2 regions of the Fictibacillus sp. NRS-1165 genome follow, and region 2 is predicted to be linked to the other one. Evidence: riboswitches for the same ligand, from Rfam matches in the RefSeq annotation. Region 2 holds a riboswitch; the other holds the start of a gene.
The links. Region 2 has a riboswitch for S-adenosylmethionine ahead of ABHN01_RS21040 (methionine biosynthesis PLP-dependent protein). Riboswitches for the same ligand answer to the same signal wherever they lie in the genome.
Positions count from the first base shown of each region.

Region 1: another riboswitch for S-adenosylmethionine. It lies ahead of ABHN01_RS14135 (methionine ABC transporter ATP-binding protein); the one in region 2 lies ahead of ABHN01_RS21040 (methionine biosynthesis PLP-dependent protein).

Region 1 covers NZ_JBDPNU010000028.1:32,238-40,953, reverse strand. The annotation lists gene sufD (Fe-S cluster assembly protein SufD) at 1-771, opposite strand, end outside; gene sufC (Fe-S cluster assembly ATPase SufC) at 793-1,578, opposite strand; gene ABHN01_RS14160 (carboxymuconolactone decarboxylase family protein) at 2,296-2,670, opposite strand; gene ABHN01_RS14155 (metallophosphoesterase) at 2,829-3,674, shown strand; gene ABHN01_RS14150 (RDD family protein) at 3,703-4,137, opposite strand; gene ABHN01_RS14145 (MetQ/NlpA family ABC transporter substrate-binding protein) at 4,234-5,061, opposite strand; gene ABHN01_RS14140 (methionine ABC transporter permease) at 5,092-5,757, opposite strand; gene ABHN01_RS14135 (methionine ABC transporter ATP-binding protein) at 5,750-6,775, opposite strand; SAM riboswitch class I at 6,863-6,975, opposite strand; gene ABHN01_RS14130 (hypothetical protein) at 7,099-7,401, opposite strand; gene ABHN01_RS14125 (anti-sigma factor domain-containing protein) at 7,504-8,716, opposite strand, start outside.
Region 2 covers NZ_JBDPNU010000053.1:28,623-37,338, reverse strand. The annotation lists gene ABHN01_RS21050 (carboxymuconolactone decarboxylase family protein) at 25-471, shown strand; gene ABHN01_RS21045 (CBO0543 family protein) at 448-921, opposite strand; SAM riboswitch class I at 1,353-1,468, shown strand; gene ABHN01_RS21040 (methionine biosynthesis PLP-dependent protein) at 1,541-2,659, shown strand; gene metC (cystathionine beta-lyase) at 2,652-3,830, shown strand; gene ABHN01_RS21030 (hypothetical protein) at 3,956-4,120, opposite strand; gene ABHN01_RS21025 (hypothetical protein) at 4,184-4,360, opposite strand; gene ABHN01_RS21020 (YhcN/YlaJ family sporulation lipoprotein) at 4,528-5,031, shown strand; partial or broken gene ABHN01_RS21015 (amino acid permease) at 5,199-6,634, shown strand; partial or broken gene ABHN01_RS21010 (DNA mismatch repair protein MutT) at 6,668-6,751, shown strand; gene ABHN01_RS21005 (hypothetical protein) at 6,855-7,028, opposite strand; gene ABHN01_RS21000 (hypothetical protein) at 7,422-7,628, opposite strand; gene ABHN01_RS20995 (hypothetical protein) at 7,830-8,123, shown strand; gene speD (adenosylmethionine decarboxylase) at 8,213-8,605, shown strand; gene mtnA (S-methyl-5-thioribose-1-phosphate isomerase) at 8,652-8,716, opposite strand, start outside.

The DNA.
Region 1 (8,716 bases), on a different contig from region 2:
TAGCGCCCAATCGATTCGTGCGTCTCGCTCTGCACGTCCACGGCGGTTAATATAGGAAGTCATTCCTTTTGCCAGATTATCCACTGCACCGTAAACTACTTTTGCACCGGGGCCTGCAAACACTTCAGATACAATATTGGCAACAGACTCACGGGTTTCGTTTGTTGACAGGTAGTTCTCAACATAAGTGACTGAGCTGTTGTCTTCCGCAGCGATGATTACATGGTTCACGAGCCCTGTTTGCTCATCATCGTGGAAATAGATCGCCTGAAGCGGAGTTTTCAACTCTACGTTCTTTGGAACATGGATGAATGCTCCATTGGTTACTAGAGCCGCATGTATAGCTGTCAGGCGGTTTTCCTCAACGCTGACCGCTTCCTTCATGAAATACTTTTGCAGAAGGTCTCCATGCTTTTGAGACGCTGTTTTGAAATCAGTAAAGATTACGCCTTGGGAAGACAGCTCTTCTGAAATGGAAGAATGAGCCACTTTTCCGTTGCGGATCACAAGAAGATTTCCCGCTTCTTCTTCACCGATTAAGGCCTTCACTTGTTCAGGAAGCTCTGCACTTTCTTCAGCAGTGCTTTCGTGATTGAAATCCGTAAGATTCCATTTGTCGATTTTCGTTTTATCGGGCTTAGGCATAGGAAGCTGCTGCGCCAATTCCAATGCACGTAAACGCAGTTCTAAAAGCCACTGAGGTTCTTGGCGGCTTTCAGAGAACTTGCTTACATAATCCCTGTCATATTTTAAAGAAGTTTCAACTGACATGTACAAATCCTCCTAACTTGCTTACGCCTCTTGGCCAACAGTTTCGTCTTCGATTCCCAACTCTTCTTTGATCCAGTCATATCCTTCTGCTTCTAAGCGCTGTGCCAATTCTGGACCGCCGGATTTAACAATGCGGCCTTGCATCATTACGTGGACTTTGTCCGGAGTAATGTAGTTAAGCAAACGCTGATAGTGAGTGATGATCAAGCAGCCGAACTCCGGGTTTCTCATTTCGTTGACACCTTTTGCCACCACTTTTAGAGCATCGATATCAAGACCGGAGTCAATTTCGTCCAAGATCGCGATCTTAGGTTCGATCATCATCAATTGAAGAATTTCATTACGTTTCTTTTCACCGCCGGAGAAGCCTTCATTTAAGTAACGGTGCGCAAAAGAGCTGTCCATTTCAAGAAGCTCCATTTTTTTGTCAAGTTCACGGATGAATTTCATTAGAGAGATTTCTTGGCCTTCCTCACGGCGTGCGTTAATGGCAGAACGCAAAAAGTCCGCATTGGTAATACCGCTCACTTCGCTCGGATATTGCATAGCAAGGAAAAGTCCTGCTTTTGCACGCTCATCTACTTCCATCTCAAAAAGGTCTTCGCCGTTGAAAGTTACTTGCCCCTCAGTTACTTCGTACTTGGGGTGTCCCATTAACGCTGAAGATAAGGTTGATTTACCTGTTCCATTTGGCCCCATGACCGCATGGATTTCTCCGCCGTTTATTTCAAGGTTTAAACCTTTGATGATTTCCTTGTCTTCGATAGAAACACGCAGGTTTTCAATCTTTAAATTAGGTGTAGACATAAAATTTACCTCCATCTTATATTTCAGTGAAATATATTGTTAATGTGAACAAGAATGAAAGCTTCTCTCATTCCATTCTCAATTTATTCTCATTCTAATATTATAACAAATTTATTTTATCTTCAACCTGCAGGAACGATTGGATTAAGAAAAGCGCAAGTGCGTTGCTGAAGTTCGAAAACACTGGAACTCTTACACAGACGCACGCTCTTTTTGTTGAGGGCCTCCTAGGCTCCTTTTCTCATTTTTCATCCAGTACTTCTTTAAACAGAAAATCAGCATCCATCATTGAATGCTGATCCCCCCTACCTATACTATAGAATTTTTCGTTCCATTTCATTAGAGACTTCTAAACTTTTTTGATATTCTTTTTCCCTGGATTGTTCTATGGTGATCCGTTTCTCTAGATTACGTTCATATTCAGCATAACCAATTCCATGATTCTTTTGCAGTGCTTTTTCCATTTCAGAAGTATGATTTACTTTTATCGAGTGAATAATGAATCATCCTTTCGTGTTATTAACACTAAATCAACAAGTATAGCGTAACAAACACCCGTGGCGTGCTTCAAATTCCATTCAACGCCATATTTACAAAGATGAAGGGGTTTCCTTATATTGATGCATACTGACTCATACATCCTTATATATCCTCTCAAAAGCTCCCTGATGTAAGGAAATACAAAAAAAGAGCTCCAATATAGGAACTCTTTCGGCTTTATTGCATAGGATTTTTAAGTTCTTGTATGCATTCCTGAACGAGTGTTACACCCTGGCTCATTGCCGCACCGCCTCCAAAGGCTGCCGCAACACCAACGGCCTCAAGAATTTCATTTTCACTGGCGCCCTGGTCCAAACAGCCTTTGGTGTGATAGATGATGCAATATTCATCCTGGGCATGAATACTGATCCCTAAAGCAATCAGCTGCTTGTTTTTTTCAGAGATTTCACCTTCCTTGAAACAATGTCGAGTAAATTCATTAAAAGAATGAGCCACCTCTGGCATATGATCTGTGTACTTCGCTAAACCTTCTTTGTAACGGATTAAATGGTGCTGTGTTGAGTTATATCCAGACATTTCATGATGTTCCATATCCTTTTCATCCTCCTGTCCTAAGATAGACAAAATTTAGTATGAGTTATTGCTTCTCTTCTTATCCTTTCTTTCATGGAACAGCGGAACGTTTTGCTTAAAGAATTCAGATGATGGGAATATAATGGGCTAAAAGAGGCTGAATAAAGGAGTATAAGATGGAAGAGGAAAAAATAAAAAAATCATTGATCGCTGGTTCAATCGGAATAGGCAGTCTAGCAGCTGCAGCCGGTGCAGCGGCTTTTTATTCCGCTTTTGTTGAGCCCTATTGGTTTGATCTGAACAAAATAGAGATAAGAATCCAGAGGCTGCCTGATAGCTTTAAAAAATTCCATATCGTTCATATCAGTGATTTTCACTTAGGTTTTCATTTTAAAGCGAAACATATTGCAAAAATGGCCGTTGAAATTCAGAAACTCAACCCCGATCTGGTCGTCTTCACAGGCGATTTAGTCAACTCCCACCGATCGTTGAAATCTGCTGTCAAGAGTTTGCCTTACTTAAAAAAAATCAATGCTCCCTATGGAAAATTGGCCGTGCTTGGCAATCATGATTATCTTGAAAACATCCATACGATTTCAGAGCTATTGGGCAAAAGCGGGTTTGAACTCCTTATCAATGAAAATAGGAGAATTAAAAAGGGAGAAGATGAACTGTACATCGCCGGACTGGATGATTACTTAAGGGGAGAAGCGGATATCGAAAGAGCGCTAGCCGGTATCCCTGAGGGACGCTGTACCTTTCTGCTGGCTCATGAACCCGACTATTTTAAGGTGAGCACCAAGTTCCCTGTTGATCTGCAGCTATCTGGCCATAGCCATGGCGGCCAAATCCGCTTGCCCCTGTTCGGTCCCATCGTCACTTCTAAAATGGGCAGAAAATATCATAGCGGGCTTTATCAAGCAGAAAACAAATTTCTCTACACAAACAGAGGAATGGGGACGACTCACCTCCCCTTCCGTTTCTTCTGCCGTCCCGAAATCACATCGATCACATTAAAATAAGACGGCAGCAGCCGTCTTATTTTTATCTTTACCCTTCCTTTTGAGGGGGAAGGTGGGTAACATACGTCCCTGCGATCAAATCATGAATGCCCCTTTTGTCTTTTCGTATACCGACCATAAAGGCACTGACAATCAATGCAATGCCTAGCGTGAGCCCGTAAATAAGGCCCCCGATCAACACCCTCATGACCATCGCCCCAAACCCAAGCTTGCTGCCATCTGCCTTTACAATCCGAATGCCACAGATTCTTTTGCCAATCACATAACCACTCCAGAAGATTGGCAGCAAAAGCGCATAAAGAAAACTCACAACATTCGTAAACCAATCGCCACCCGGATCTTCTGATATAAAGTCTCCAGTAAATAAAAATCCGATGAACGCTAAAATAATACCGATAATAAGTCCATCCAGTATACAGGCTCCTAGCCTGATCCAAAAACCAGCCGGCTGCTGCACTTCCATCATCCATCCCCCCACAACGAATTTATAAATCATCTTACAAATATTACTAATGGACAAAAAAAAGAACAGCCCAAAGGCTGTCCTCATTGAAATAATTTATTTGTTTACCGGTACAACGGCACCTTTATATTTCTGATTGATAAAGTCTTTGATCTCTTTAGAATGGAGCACTTCAACGAGCGTTTTTACTGTTTTAGCGTTTTTGTCACCTTTACGTACAGCAATAATATTTACAAATGGTGAATCGGCGCTTTCAATGGCAATTGAATCCTTTTGAGGGTTCAACCCAGCGTCGATCGCATAGTTCGTATTGATCAGGACAGCGTCTCCCTCTCCCTTTTGATACGCTTTTGGAAGAAGGCCCGCCTCTATGTCTGCTTTAAATTTTAAATGCTTAGGATTTTTTGCAATATCCTTGATTTTGGAATTGTAGCCTTTACTTGCTTTCAGTTTGATCAGGCCTTCGTGTTCAAGAAGGGTTAACATACGTCCATGATCTGCAACAGAGTTACTCATGATGATGGTTGCGCCATCTGGAAGCTCTTTTAATGATTTGTACTTTTTAGAATAAACGCCGATTGGTTCGAGATGGATACCACCGGCATTTTCAAACTTATAATTTTTGTTTTCCTTCATTTGAGATTTCAAATATGGAACGTGCTGGAAGTAGTTAGCATCAATCTCATTGTTCGCAAGCGCTTTGTTAGGCAGTACATAATCCTGGAACGTTTTGATTTCAAGATCAATTCCTTTTTTCTTCATTAAAGGCTTGGCCGCTTCAAGAATTTCAGCATGAGGGACATTGGATGCTCCCACAACGATTTTATCGTCAGCAAGTTTCTTCTCTTTTCCTCCGTTTGCCCCACAGGCAGCAAGTGCTGCTGTCAGTGCAAGCATAAGGACGATTGCGATAATTTTTTTCATGTTGCTCCTCCTGGTTGTGTAATATAGACCTTAACGTTTATCAATGGTACGAGTTACATTATCCCCAATCAACTGGATGATAAATACAATGATTAGGATGATCACAGTAGCGACAAACGTTACATCATTTTGCGTACGCTGGAATCCTTCAAGGAATGCCAGATTTCCGAGCCCTCCCGCTCCAACTACTCCCGCCATTGCTGTATAGCCGACAAGCGCGATGGACGTGACCGTAATACCGGAAATCAGTGCGGGGAGACTTTCAGGAATCAAAACTTTAAAAATGATTTGACTGTTGCTGGAACCCATCGATTTTGCCGCTTCGATGACTCCCTTATCAACCTCCCGAAGTGCAATCTCGACCATCCTGGCGTAAAACGGTGCAGCGCCGATGATCAAAGCAGGAAGTGCCGCATTCGCTCCAAGCATAGATCCTACTAAGAAAAGGGTTAGCGGAATCAATAAAATGATGAGAATGATAAACGGTATGGATCGAAAGATGTTTACGATTGCTGCAATGACAAAGTTAAAAAACTTGTTCTCCCATAGGTTCCCTTTACCCGTTAAAAATAATGCCAACCCTAAGAAAAGACCGATAATAAAAGTGGCGAGGACAGCGATTGCTGTCATGTATAGCGTTTCTCCGGTAGAGGCCCACATTTGCGCCCAATCCACGTTCGGAAAAAGATTATTCATATGAGATCACCTCCACTTCTACTTTCTGCCCATTCATATAGGTTACCGCTTCATCGACCTCTTGATCGGCACCTTCCAGTTGAATGAACAAGGTTCCATACGGTCCGTTCTGCGTTTGGGATACCTTGCCCTGAAGGATATTCACATGAACATCAAATTTTCGGATCACCTCAGTGATAACAGGCTGCTCCGCACTTCCGCCAACAAAAGTAAGCTGAACAATCTTGCTTTGCGGCTTTTCAGAGGCCAGCTGTTTGATCATATCCGTTGTTTCTTCCGGCTCCGTTATTTGCTTGACAAAATCTTTCGTAATGAACTCTTTCGGATGTCTGAAAACATCGAGAACCGGACCCTGTTCCACAATCCTGCCATCTTCCATAACCGCTACACGATGACAGATTTTTCGGATCACATGCATCTCATGTGTAATAAGAACGATGGTCAAATCCAGTTTTTGATTAATCTCAACCAATAGGTTAAGGATGCTGTCCGTTGTTTTCGGGTCCAAAGCCGAAGTCGCCTCATCACACAGAAGAACTTTAGGATTGTTCGCCAAAGCACGAGCGATCCCCACTCTTTGCTTTTGTCCTCCACTCAATTGGGACGGATACGATTCACCACGCCCTTCGAGTCCGACAAGCTTAATCAGTTCATCGACTCGTTTTTGGCGCTCCTCTTTTGGTACACCTGCAATCTCCAGTGGAAAAGCAATATTTTCCTTTACCGTTCTGGACCAAAGTAAATTGAAGTGCTGAAAGATCATGCTGATTTCCTGACGAGCTTTCCGCAGCTCCCTGTTACTGAGCTGGGAAAGATTTTTTCCGGCTACAGTAACATCTCCGCTCGTCGGTCTTTCCAGCATGTTGAGCATACGGATCAACGTACTTTTCCCTGCCCCGCTGTATCCAATAATCCCGAAAATTTCTCCTTGTTCTATGGAAAGGTCAACATGGTCAACCGCGTTTACCGCTCCGTCTTTCGTCTGGAAAATCTTTTTAACTGCGTCTAATGTTATCAAGAGACTGTATCCCTCACTTTCTTAAAATAAAGAATGCCCTTCTGCAGGTCATGAGCAGAAGGGCATAATCATTTATATATGCACCGTCACTCATCTCCCAAAGCAGGCTGCTTTGCAGGATTTGGCACCTTTTTAAGCAGGTAATGCTTAACGGTTGCCGGGTTTCACAGGGCCAGTCCCTCCACCACTCGCGATAAGAACGAATTTTGTTAATCGCTATTTAGTTCGCTTTTCTTTACACGTTTCGAATTTTAACATTACCCATTGGGGAGTGTCAATCCATTGTTCATAAATTTTAGATAGAAAGACCCGTTTCTTTTGACTTAGGAATTCTTTTTGCATAAAAAGAGGAGAGATTCCAGTTTCAGCTGTTCTCTGTACGTACCCGAAAAGGTCACTTTCTTTTGCTTGATTAAATCGCTAAGCCGATAATGGCCGTCAAGCATCTCTTGAAGTTCACCCCGGCTGCCCGATATCATCAATGTTTTTTTAGAACCGCTGCTTTTACTTGTAAAGGAAAAATATATACATTCTGCTTCAGCCTTTACATGAGGAATTCCCATTCCAATGAGCGGCTGAAGAAAGGCTGTATTTTGAACCCTTTCCTGCCATTGAATCCAATCCATAAACATCCCCCTCTTAAAAAACATCTATAGGTAAATGTTCTGGAGGAGGAGGATGTCTTCCTTGAATTTTCCTTCGACAGATTACATACGCCCTGTCGATTATTAGCTTGCTTTTTCATGTACTTTTAATTTTTTTGGTTTTGCTTTTTTCCAGGCCTTTTTTTCATGGTGCCTGTACGGGGTTGCCTTTGGTGTTTCTTCATTATTGCCCCATTTCTTATCGTGGTTCTCATGTTTTATCTTTTCAGAAGCATCAGGGTGTTTTGGAACAGTTTTCATCTTGGTATTTTTTCCGTGCCGCGTGTAATCTGCTGGCTGTTTATGATTAGGTTTTGGTTTCTGTATAGTCTTTGAGGAATGACGCTTAACCGCTTTTGAACCTTTCCCCTGTTCCATTTTTCGGACCTTCTGATTTTCCGATCCAGTAACTCGGTTATTTTCTGCCTGTCGGTCTTCCGGTCTGGATACAATCTCCTTAGATGAGGTGCCCTGCAAAGAGCTTGTCTTAATGGTTATCGTTTCAATAGTTCTTGGGTGTCTTATCATTTTTTCTGAGATTTTCTTTTTATGGTTTATTTCTTTTTTCGGAAGCTTGCGATCAGGTTCGATCTTTTCCTTTAGTTCGGTATATGACATGTTCTTCACTTGATGAAGAGATATATTCTTATCTTTTCTTTTCGCATCCAGGTACATCATATATTTACCGGAAGATACCCCGTTCTTTTGGGCGACTTTCCGTTTTTCCGTGTTAATACTTTTTACCATGATAGCCGCTTTCGTATTAAAGACCGCGGCATTTCGTTTTATGGATGAAACCGCTTCATCCAATGAAGATGAAAGTTTATCATTTTCGGCGTCCACAATCGTGGTACCAATCATTACATCCGGGTTTTCTGTTAAATATCCCTTGCTTTCATAGGCATTCAGCAAAGATGAGGCGAACTGGGAGAGGCTTACGTTTTTTTTGTGATTTAATGATTGGAGAATTTTTTTGCCTTCCGCATTGTAGGCTTTAACTTTTATGACTTGCAAATCATGGTTAACTCCCGTTTCAAGACTCGGATTTACATCAAAACTCACATAAGCCGCAACAGTATTGTCGTTGCGGCCCAGTGGATAGACTCCTGAAAATAAAACATATATAAGCAATGCTCCTATAGTAAGTGAAAGAGAAGGAAAGAGCAATCGTCGTACCCTGCTTTTTGTAAACCTTGAAATACTGTATTCCATACCTACCACCGGATGTTCTCCGCGTGGTACTCTTACGGTAATGAAACAGCCATCTTTCGTTAATAAAACGGCTTTTCCTTTCTTT
Region 2 (8,716 bases):
CGAAAAAATGAGGAGGAGTTAAGCATGGAAAGAAGATTTTTATTAGGGATGGTCAATCCAGAGGGTTATGAAGCAATGTTAAAACTTGAACAATATGTGATGTCTGCAAGTTTGGACCCTAAACTGAAAGAGCTCATAAAAATTCGTGCCTCCCAGATCAATGGGTGCGCCTATTGTATTGATATGCGCATGAAGGATGCACGTATAATGGGGGAGACCGAACAGCGGATCTACTCCCTTAATGGCTGGCGGGAAACACCATTTTTTTTAGCTGTAGAACGAGCGGTTCTTGCGCTGACTGAATCGGTCACACTTGTAGCCGATACACATGTTCCAGATGATATCTACGAGGAAGTGGCAAAACATTTTAGTGAAAAGGAAATCGCGGAAATCATCATGCAGATCGTTGCGATTAATGCTTGGAATCGAATTGGTGTATCCACTCGTTTAATGCCGGAGCTTTCGGAATGAGTTTATATCATCCTTTCTAGTAAGCAGCCGGTAATAGCCGTATACCAGAAAATAAGGAATCAAATAGGAAATAAATGTCCAATAAATTGTCCAGCCATGATCATAAACAATATGGTTTCTATACAACGAAAGATATTCTAAACCAGTCGTGCCTAAGGTGAATACAAAAATGAGAAGAAGATCATCGATTTTGGAAACAGAGATGAAATAAATCATGTATGAGCAAATCACCGGATAAATGCCCAGATTATACGGCATGGCAGAAATGTATTGATCCATAGAATAAGGCGCGACTCTCCAAAAATGAAAGTGAGTTCCCCAGCCATTAATGATGAAAGCGATGACTGAGGTAATGGGGGAAATCACTAAAAGAAGTCTGTAGTCTTTATAGACAAGAAATAGAGCTGCAAGCCAAGGCAGAGCCATATATAACAGAACAAATGTAAACATGCTATCACCCAAAATATGACGTTGGTGATAGCATGGTTCATTCATCTGCCTTTCATTCCGAACGGAAAAACGTTTATCCTAGTGAACGGAAGCAATATAAATAATTGTTCCTTTGAGTTAATAAACAATTGATGCAACGTATTGGACTCCCTTAATATCAGTATTATATAAATATTACCATTGTTAATATTTTACGAAACTGATAAAAACATTTTAATTTTTAAAAAAACAGGTTAATGTTCTCTGCTTCATTTCCTGTATTATACCGACTATTTCCTTAGGTTTAAGAGACGGTTCTTAATGCTTTGTAAAAGGGACTTAACTCATGAAGTAAAAATGAAATAATCGCACGTAAAGTTTTTTACGATTCCTATTGAAACATTCTGAAAACTAATGTAGAGTAATAAGTACAATTTGATACGTGATTTGTTTTCTTATCAAGAGAGGTAGAGGGAATGGCCCGATGATACCTCAGCAACCTTCAGCCGCGGATGGCTGAAAAGGTGCTAAGTCCATCAAGTTCGTGAATGAACTTGAAAGATAAGAAGAACGACAATTGATATTTCTCAAAAGTCTTCTTCTTAGAAGGCTTTTTTATTTTATTTTTAGGAGGATTCCCATGTATAAAACGGAGACAAAGCTTGCACAGATCGGAAACCGAAGTGAAGACCGCACAGGATCAGTCAATCCCCCCGTCTATTTTTCCACAGCTTATCGGCATACTGGAATAGGAGAATCAAGCGGGTATGATTACATACGGACCGGCAATCCAACACGGCAGCTGCTGGAGCAGGCAATAGCAGATCTGGAAGGAGCGGACCAAGGCTTCGCTTGCAGTTCGGGAATGGCCGCGATTGCCACCATTCTTTCCCTTTTTCAGTCAGGGGATGAATGGATCGTATCCAGCGATTTATATGGGGGGACTTATCGGTTACTGGAGGAAGGCTATAAAAAATGGGGGTTGTCCTGTAAATACGTTGACACCGCAAATCCCCTTGAAATTGAGCAGGCAATAACAAAGAAAACAAAAGCCATTTTTCTTGAGACCCCTACAAATCCTTTAATGGAAACCTGCGATATCCAAGCGATAGCTGCTGTTGGAAAGGTACACGGCCTCCTCGTTATTGTTGACAATACGTTCTACACGCCTTTGCTTCAAAAACCGATCGAACTTGGAGCAGATATCGTCATTCATAGTGCGACCAAATATCTTGGGGGACACAACGATGTACTCGCAGGGCTCGTTGCTGCGAAAGGAGAGGAACTATGTGAAGAATTGTCCTACCAACATAATGCCACAGGTGCAGTATTAAGTCCGTTTGACGCCTGGCTGTTGATGAGAGGAATGAAAACCCTCGCTTTAAGAATGAAAAAGCATGAGGAAAACGCCAGGGAGCTCGTCAATTTTCTCCGAGGACATGAAGCTGTCGCGGATGTGCTGTATCCCGGAAGAGGTGGAATGATCTCTTTTCGGCTTCAACGAGAAGAATGGGTACCTGATTTCCTAAAGGCGGTTTCACTGATCACGTTTGCGGAAAGCCTAGGCGGTGTAGAAAGCTTTGTTACTTACCCAGCTACTCAGACACATGCCGACATTCCGGATCATATACGCATCCAGAGAGGGGTGTGCAACCGTCTCTTGCGGCTGTCAGTTGGAATTGAAGATGAAAAGGACCTGATAGAAGACTTGACGCAAGCACTTCAAATCGTTCAAAAGGAGGCAATCACCCATGAGTGACTATTCCTGTTATAACTTTCAAACGAAATTGCTGCATCATAAGCATAAGACGGATCCTGTTACCGGCGCGGTCAGTGTACCTATGCATCTTTCCTCGACGTTCCACCAAGAGGATCTTGACCAGTTCGGAAAATATGACTATAGCCGATCAGCCAATCCGACAAGAGAAGCATTGGAAGAGCAGATCGCCCAGTTGGAGGGAGGCTGTCGGGGTTTCGCGTTCTCTTCGGGCATGGCCGCAATCTCAACCGCTTTTCTCCTCCTGTCACAAGGTGACCATGTTGTCATTTCGGAAGATGTTTACGGGGGAACTTACCGAATGGTTACGGAAGTGCTCACACGGCTCGGAATTACCCATACGTTTGTTGATATGACCGATTTGAAAGAAGTAGAGCAAGCCGTTCAGCCGAATACGAAAGCATTCTATATCGAGACACCGTCCAATCCGCTGTTAAAAGTAACGGATATACAAGCGGTGAGTGAGCTTGCCAGACAACAGGGAGCTCTCACCTTTGTAGATAATACGTTCTTAACCCCTGCTCTTCAGCAGCCTTTATCGCTGGGAGCGGATATCGTTCTTCACAGCGCGACAAAGTTTCTTGCCGGCCACAGTGATGTGGTTGCGGGGCTAGCGGTTGTTAAGGATGAAGAGCTCGCAGAACGCCTTTATTTTCTGCAGAATTCTTTTGGAGCAGTACTGGGAGTCCAGGATGCATGGCTCCTCATGCGTGGGTTGAAAACGTTGTATGTCCGTCTTCGCCATTCTTCAGAGGCAGCTGGCAAACTTGCAGAGTATTTAAATCATCACCCTCTTGTAAAAAAGGTGCATTATCCAGGACTGAAAGAGCACTCCGGCTATTCATTGCAGCGCCGGCAGGCTGAGGGTCCTGGAGCAGTCTTTTCCTTTGAGCTGGAAAGCGAACAGCTGGTAAGATCTTTTACGTCACATCTGCAGATACCCGTATTAGCGGTGAGCCTTGGAGCAGTGGAGTCCATTTTGTCTTACCCGGCAAAAATGTCACATGCGGCCATGCCGGAGCAGGAACGAAAGAAAAGAGGAATTACCAATACACTTTTCCGTTTTTCAGCAGGACTTGAAGACCCTGAAGACCTTATCGCTGATTTTGAGTTCGCATTGGCACAGAGCACAATTCAGGTGCTTGCAAAATAAAAGTACCGATCCTGGCTGTACGGTAAGTGGCAGGGGAGGGACAGAAACAGTGTTAATTAAAATTAATTGTTGACCTGATATACAGAAATTGGAGCAGGCATATAAATGCCTGCTTTTTGATTGATCTATCTGTTATTTTTACTTGTGAGCATCTGACTGGTCTCATCTTCCACAAAATCAGCAGATGAAGCAGACGGACCTGAATTTTCACTGATTATTTTGTCTTGGCCCTCTTGCAGATTGGAGGCAAGAATTCTTTTCCGGCCATGAGTATCATGTTTAGGATTCATCATTTGTCCCCTCCTGACAGAATCGCATACCTGCTATAAATATCAGGTATGACTAAAAATGCATTATTGATTATTGGACTGTTGTTGACTCTGTCCCTGCATGCCCATTCCCATCATATCTGAAGCAAGCGGCATCATGTTTTTCATTTTCCCGCCATTACCACTCATCATTTGATACGCCGCAATGCCAACTCCTACTGAAGCGATAATTGGTAAAATGGTATTCAAATTGGCTTTCATTACCTCACCTCTTTAAATTTTTGTCCATTTCTGAACCATATTATTTTGTCTAAAAACCATTGAATCAATTAAGTTGATTATTACCAAAACGGATCTTTTCCTCTTTTCATGCATAATACAGAATATTTTCCAAAAGCTAACGATATAAAGAAAGGAGAGAACTCTGTATGAATAAGAAACTCAATCTGATTCAATTTATGGTTATCGTTTTCATGATCGCTGTTTTAACAGCCTGTACGAATGGCCGAGATAACAAGCAGGGAATGGATAATGCAAACAAAAATATGAGGAACATCAGTACTGACGAAAATACAGGTAACAATGAGAACCAAGATAATCGGCTGGATGTGGCTGATGAAGCAGCCGATCAAGTAGTCCAGCTTAAAGAAGTGCGTCAGGCGAACGTCATCGTTACGGATGATAATGCCTATGTGGCAGCTGTTTTAGAGGATGGAGATAACGGCAAGCTGACAAAGCAAACCGAGAAAAAAATAGCAGACAGAGTAAAAAGTACAGATCCTGATATTAACGACGTATTTGTATCTACCAACCCTGATTTTTTTGATCGTGTTCAAAAATACGTGAATGATATTCAAGCCGGAAAACCTGTGACAGGTTTCGTTAAAGAATTCAGCGAGATGGTTCGGAGATTATTCCCAACACAAAGGTAAAAGGGGCAAATGCTCTTCTGTTTGCAAAACAATAATACTTGTTGAGCCACAAAAAGTGGCTCTTTTTTATTTTAATATAATATTTTTCGAGTATTGCGAAAATTCAACAAAGTATGATAAAATTTTCGCATGTCTTAAAGATAACATCAGGAAGGATGACATAATGTATGAGCCTATTTCGTACAAAAAGTATTGATCAGCTTATTCAAACGAGCCAGAAAGGACAAACGTTAAAAAAGGCCTTGGGTGCTTGGGATCTAACGATGCTTGGGATTGGCGCCATCATAGGTACAGGGATTTTCGTTCTGACTGGTAAGGGAGCATTAACGGCTGGACCAGGATTAATTCTTTCCTTTGTGATCGCAGCCCTTGCCTGTGGGTTTGCGGCACTGGCCTACGCGGAATTCGCATCAACCGTTCCCGTTTCAGGCTCTGTATATACATACAGCTATGCAACGATGGGAGAATTTATCGCTTGGATTATCGGATGGGATCTCATTCTTGAATATGCACTGACTACATCCGCGGTTTCAGCCGGGTGGTCTGGATATTTTCAATCCTTGCTTGGTGGATTTGGCATTCATTTGCCTAAAGTGCTGACTGCTGCTCCAGGTTCGATTCCAGGAGCGACGACTTACTTTAATCTTCCAGCCTTCATTATCCTTATTCTTGTGACTTTCCTCCTCTCAAGAGGTGTAAAAGAATCAACACGTATTAACAACATTATGGTCATCATAAAAGTGGCGGTTGTTCTGCTATTTATCGTCGTTGGTGCCGGTTACGTTAAACCTGAACAATGGCAGCCTTTCACTCCGTTTGGTTTCAGCGGTGTGTTCAAGGCGGCGGCTCTCGTGTTTTTTGCCTATATTGGTTTTGATGCAGTAACGTCAGCCGCAGAAGAAGTGAAAAACCCTGCAAAAGATCTTCCTAGAGGGATTATTGCTTCTTTATCCATCTGTACCCTTCTATACATTGTCGTTACGTGTATCATGACGGGAATCGTACCTTATGCAAAATTTGAGGGTATTGATCATCCGGTATCTCTTGCACTGCAGATGGCTGGCCAAAACTGGTGGCCGGATTTATTGACCTAGGAGCCATCTTGGGTATGACAACGGTTTTGCTCGTCATGGCTTTTGGCCAAAGCCGAATCTTTTTTGCAATGTCCCGTGATGGTTTGCTTCCAAAAATGTTTTCTAATGTTCACCCTAAATATAAAACGCCATACGGATCGACATGGCTCGTAGGATTGGTCTCGGCTTTGGTAGGAGGGCTGATTCCACTAGGCCGTCTTGCTGAACTGATCAATATAGGAACGCTTTTCGCATTTACCCTGATCTCGATTGCGGTTCTAATCCTCCGCAGGACACAGCCGGATTTAAACCGCCCGTTCCGCTGTCCGGGCGTACCGGTTGTACCAATCTTGGCGGTCGCTTTCTGTGTGTTCTTAATGACACAGCTGGCGGCAATCACCTGGTATTCGTTTGCCATTTGGCTGGCAGTCGGCCTCATCATTTACTTTGCTTATTCAAAAAAGCATTCGGCTTTGAACACAGCGCAGCCAGAAGGAGTATCGATGAAGACAATGGAGAAGTCATTTTAATTAGGAAAGCGGCTCTGAAATTGGAGCCGCCTTTTGTTTGGGGGCAAGGTGGAGAAGGAGGGCGACTCAACCGATATTTTGGAAAGAACTCTTAGAAGAGAGATATATGAAGAAGTGGATGATATTATATGGATCACATAAAGGAAAATATTAGACGAGCAGATCAATCAGTCAAGATTCTGAGTTAGTATAATTACAGATGAGGTAATAAAAAGGCGGATTACGGGCCGCCCCCGTCATATCGATTGTCGCCCATCAAATGATTAGAATCCTCGCCAGGCTTCGCACCAGGGTGGGTGGACCGGTTCAACTGATTATTATTTTTTTTGCGTCTCCAATCGATAAAGAAAGCAAAAAGCAGCAAGAAGAATATAAAGAGCGATAGCCCCATCATGGGTTAACACCTCCGTCTATATTTATTGTTTTCTTTCTCAATTAATCTCCCATAGCGGTCTTCTTTTCCATCATATTTTAAAAATTCATCCTCACTATTCCCATCTGGCCGTATTACTTTTACTCTATTCTTGTGAGGACATCCCATTCCTTCCGCAGCCACTGAAAAAAAACGTACTTAAACATAGAGGTATCATTGTCCTGGTCCATCTTTTCAATACATATTCCCTCCCTCTCTGTAAGGATATCATTTTATTACCATCCATAATATGGAAATATGCCAAATAAAAGTACGTTGAAGGAAAAACGAAACTTAATGCTCAGAGCAACAACTTGCAAATGGGGTTGTTTATGTAGAAATGGCTACCACTGCAATGGCAGCCTTCATTCAACACTACTTTTTAAAATTTTTTACGACCCTAAAGGATTGGACATTCACCGTTATATTTTTTCCCGATTGATCTTTAAAAATATACTCAGCTTTCCTCTGAAACAACGCCATTTTTTTCATTTTTATTTTTGGGATCTCCTCTAGTGAAAAACGCATACCTTCTTCGGTGAATATATCAATATTGAAAGTGTCACTCGCTTTCTCAGACATCAAATTCCCCTTTTAAAGAATTTTTTCGTGAGCAATTTTAATGTATTTCAATCGCCTAAGAATTGTGTATGTACCCAATGGAATTATTTACAACACGGCGATAGTTAAAATGGCTTTTTCGCAGCATAAAAAGAAGATATTTAAACAATTAAGATTCATTTGTAGAAAATAGAGTCTGCCAGCTAATTTTGGCGGACAATCGTGCAAGTTTTCTTTCATGCCTTTCATACCTTTGGAAATTTCCACCATCGGATACTTCCAAAAGATTTCTCTTATTTATTTCGCTTTAAAAATAAGCTTGTTTCTGACCGCAAATATGCAAGTGAAAACACAAAGGATACTGACCCTGCAACTGCTTGTATCAAGAGGAAAAGGACGATTAACAGCTTAAATACCGAGGATAAGGCGGTATTTTTGCGTTGGGCCATAACTGCTCATTTGCGGATTTTAAAAAAAATAAATGGTCGTCCAACCAAATCTAGTAAATCTGCATAAACTGTAATAATTAACTAGAAGGGAGAGGGTCATCATCATACAAGTAAAAGATGAGGGCTTATAAATTAATAGTATAGGGGGAAATGTAATTGGAAATAAAAGGGTTCCATATCATTATTGATGCGTTTAACTGTAAGTCCAGTATTCTGAATGACGCAAAGGAGCTTGAAAACCAACTGAATCTAACGGCGGAGCGACTGGAAATGACAGTATTAAATCGCTACTTTTACAGTTTTCAGCCGTATGGGGTGACAGGTACGCTTGTACTATCTACCTCCCATATGTCCATACACACGTGGCCAGAAAAGAACTATGCGGCTATTGATATTTACACTTGCGGAACAAAGAATCCATTTCTTGAAGTACAAAATGTCCTTAATTTTTTAGGTGCAGATTATGCTGTAGTACACGATGTTTCCAGAGGAGAAGAGTACATTGCGAACCCGTCGGTCCGTATTATTCGAAAAAACGGTGGTAGCTAAAATCAACTCCATCACAAAACCCGATTTCAACAAGAAACCGGGTTTTTTATTTTTTCTGTAATAATGGATGAATGGGAAGGTTATACTGCCCATGCTGATCTGGATGGACAA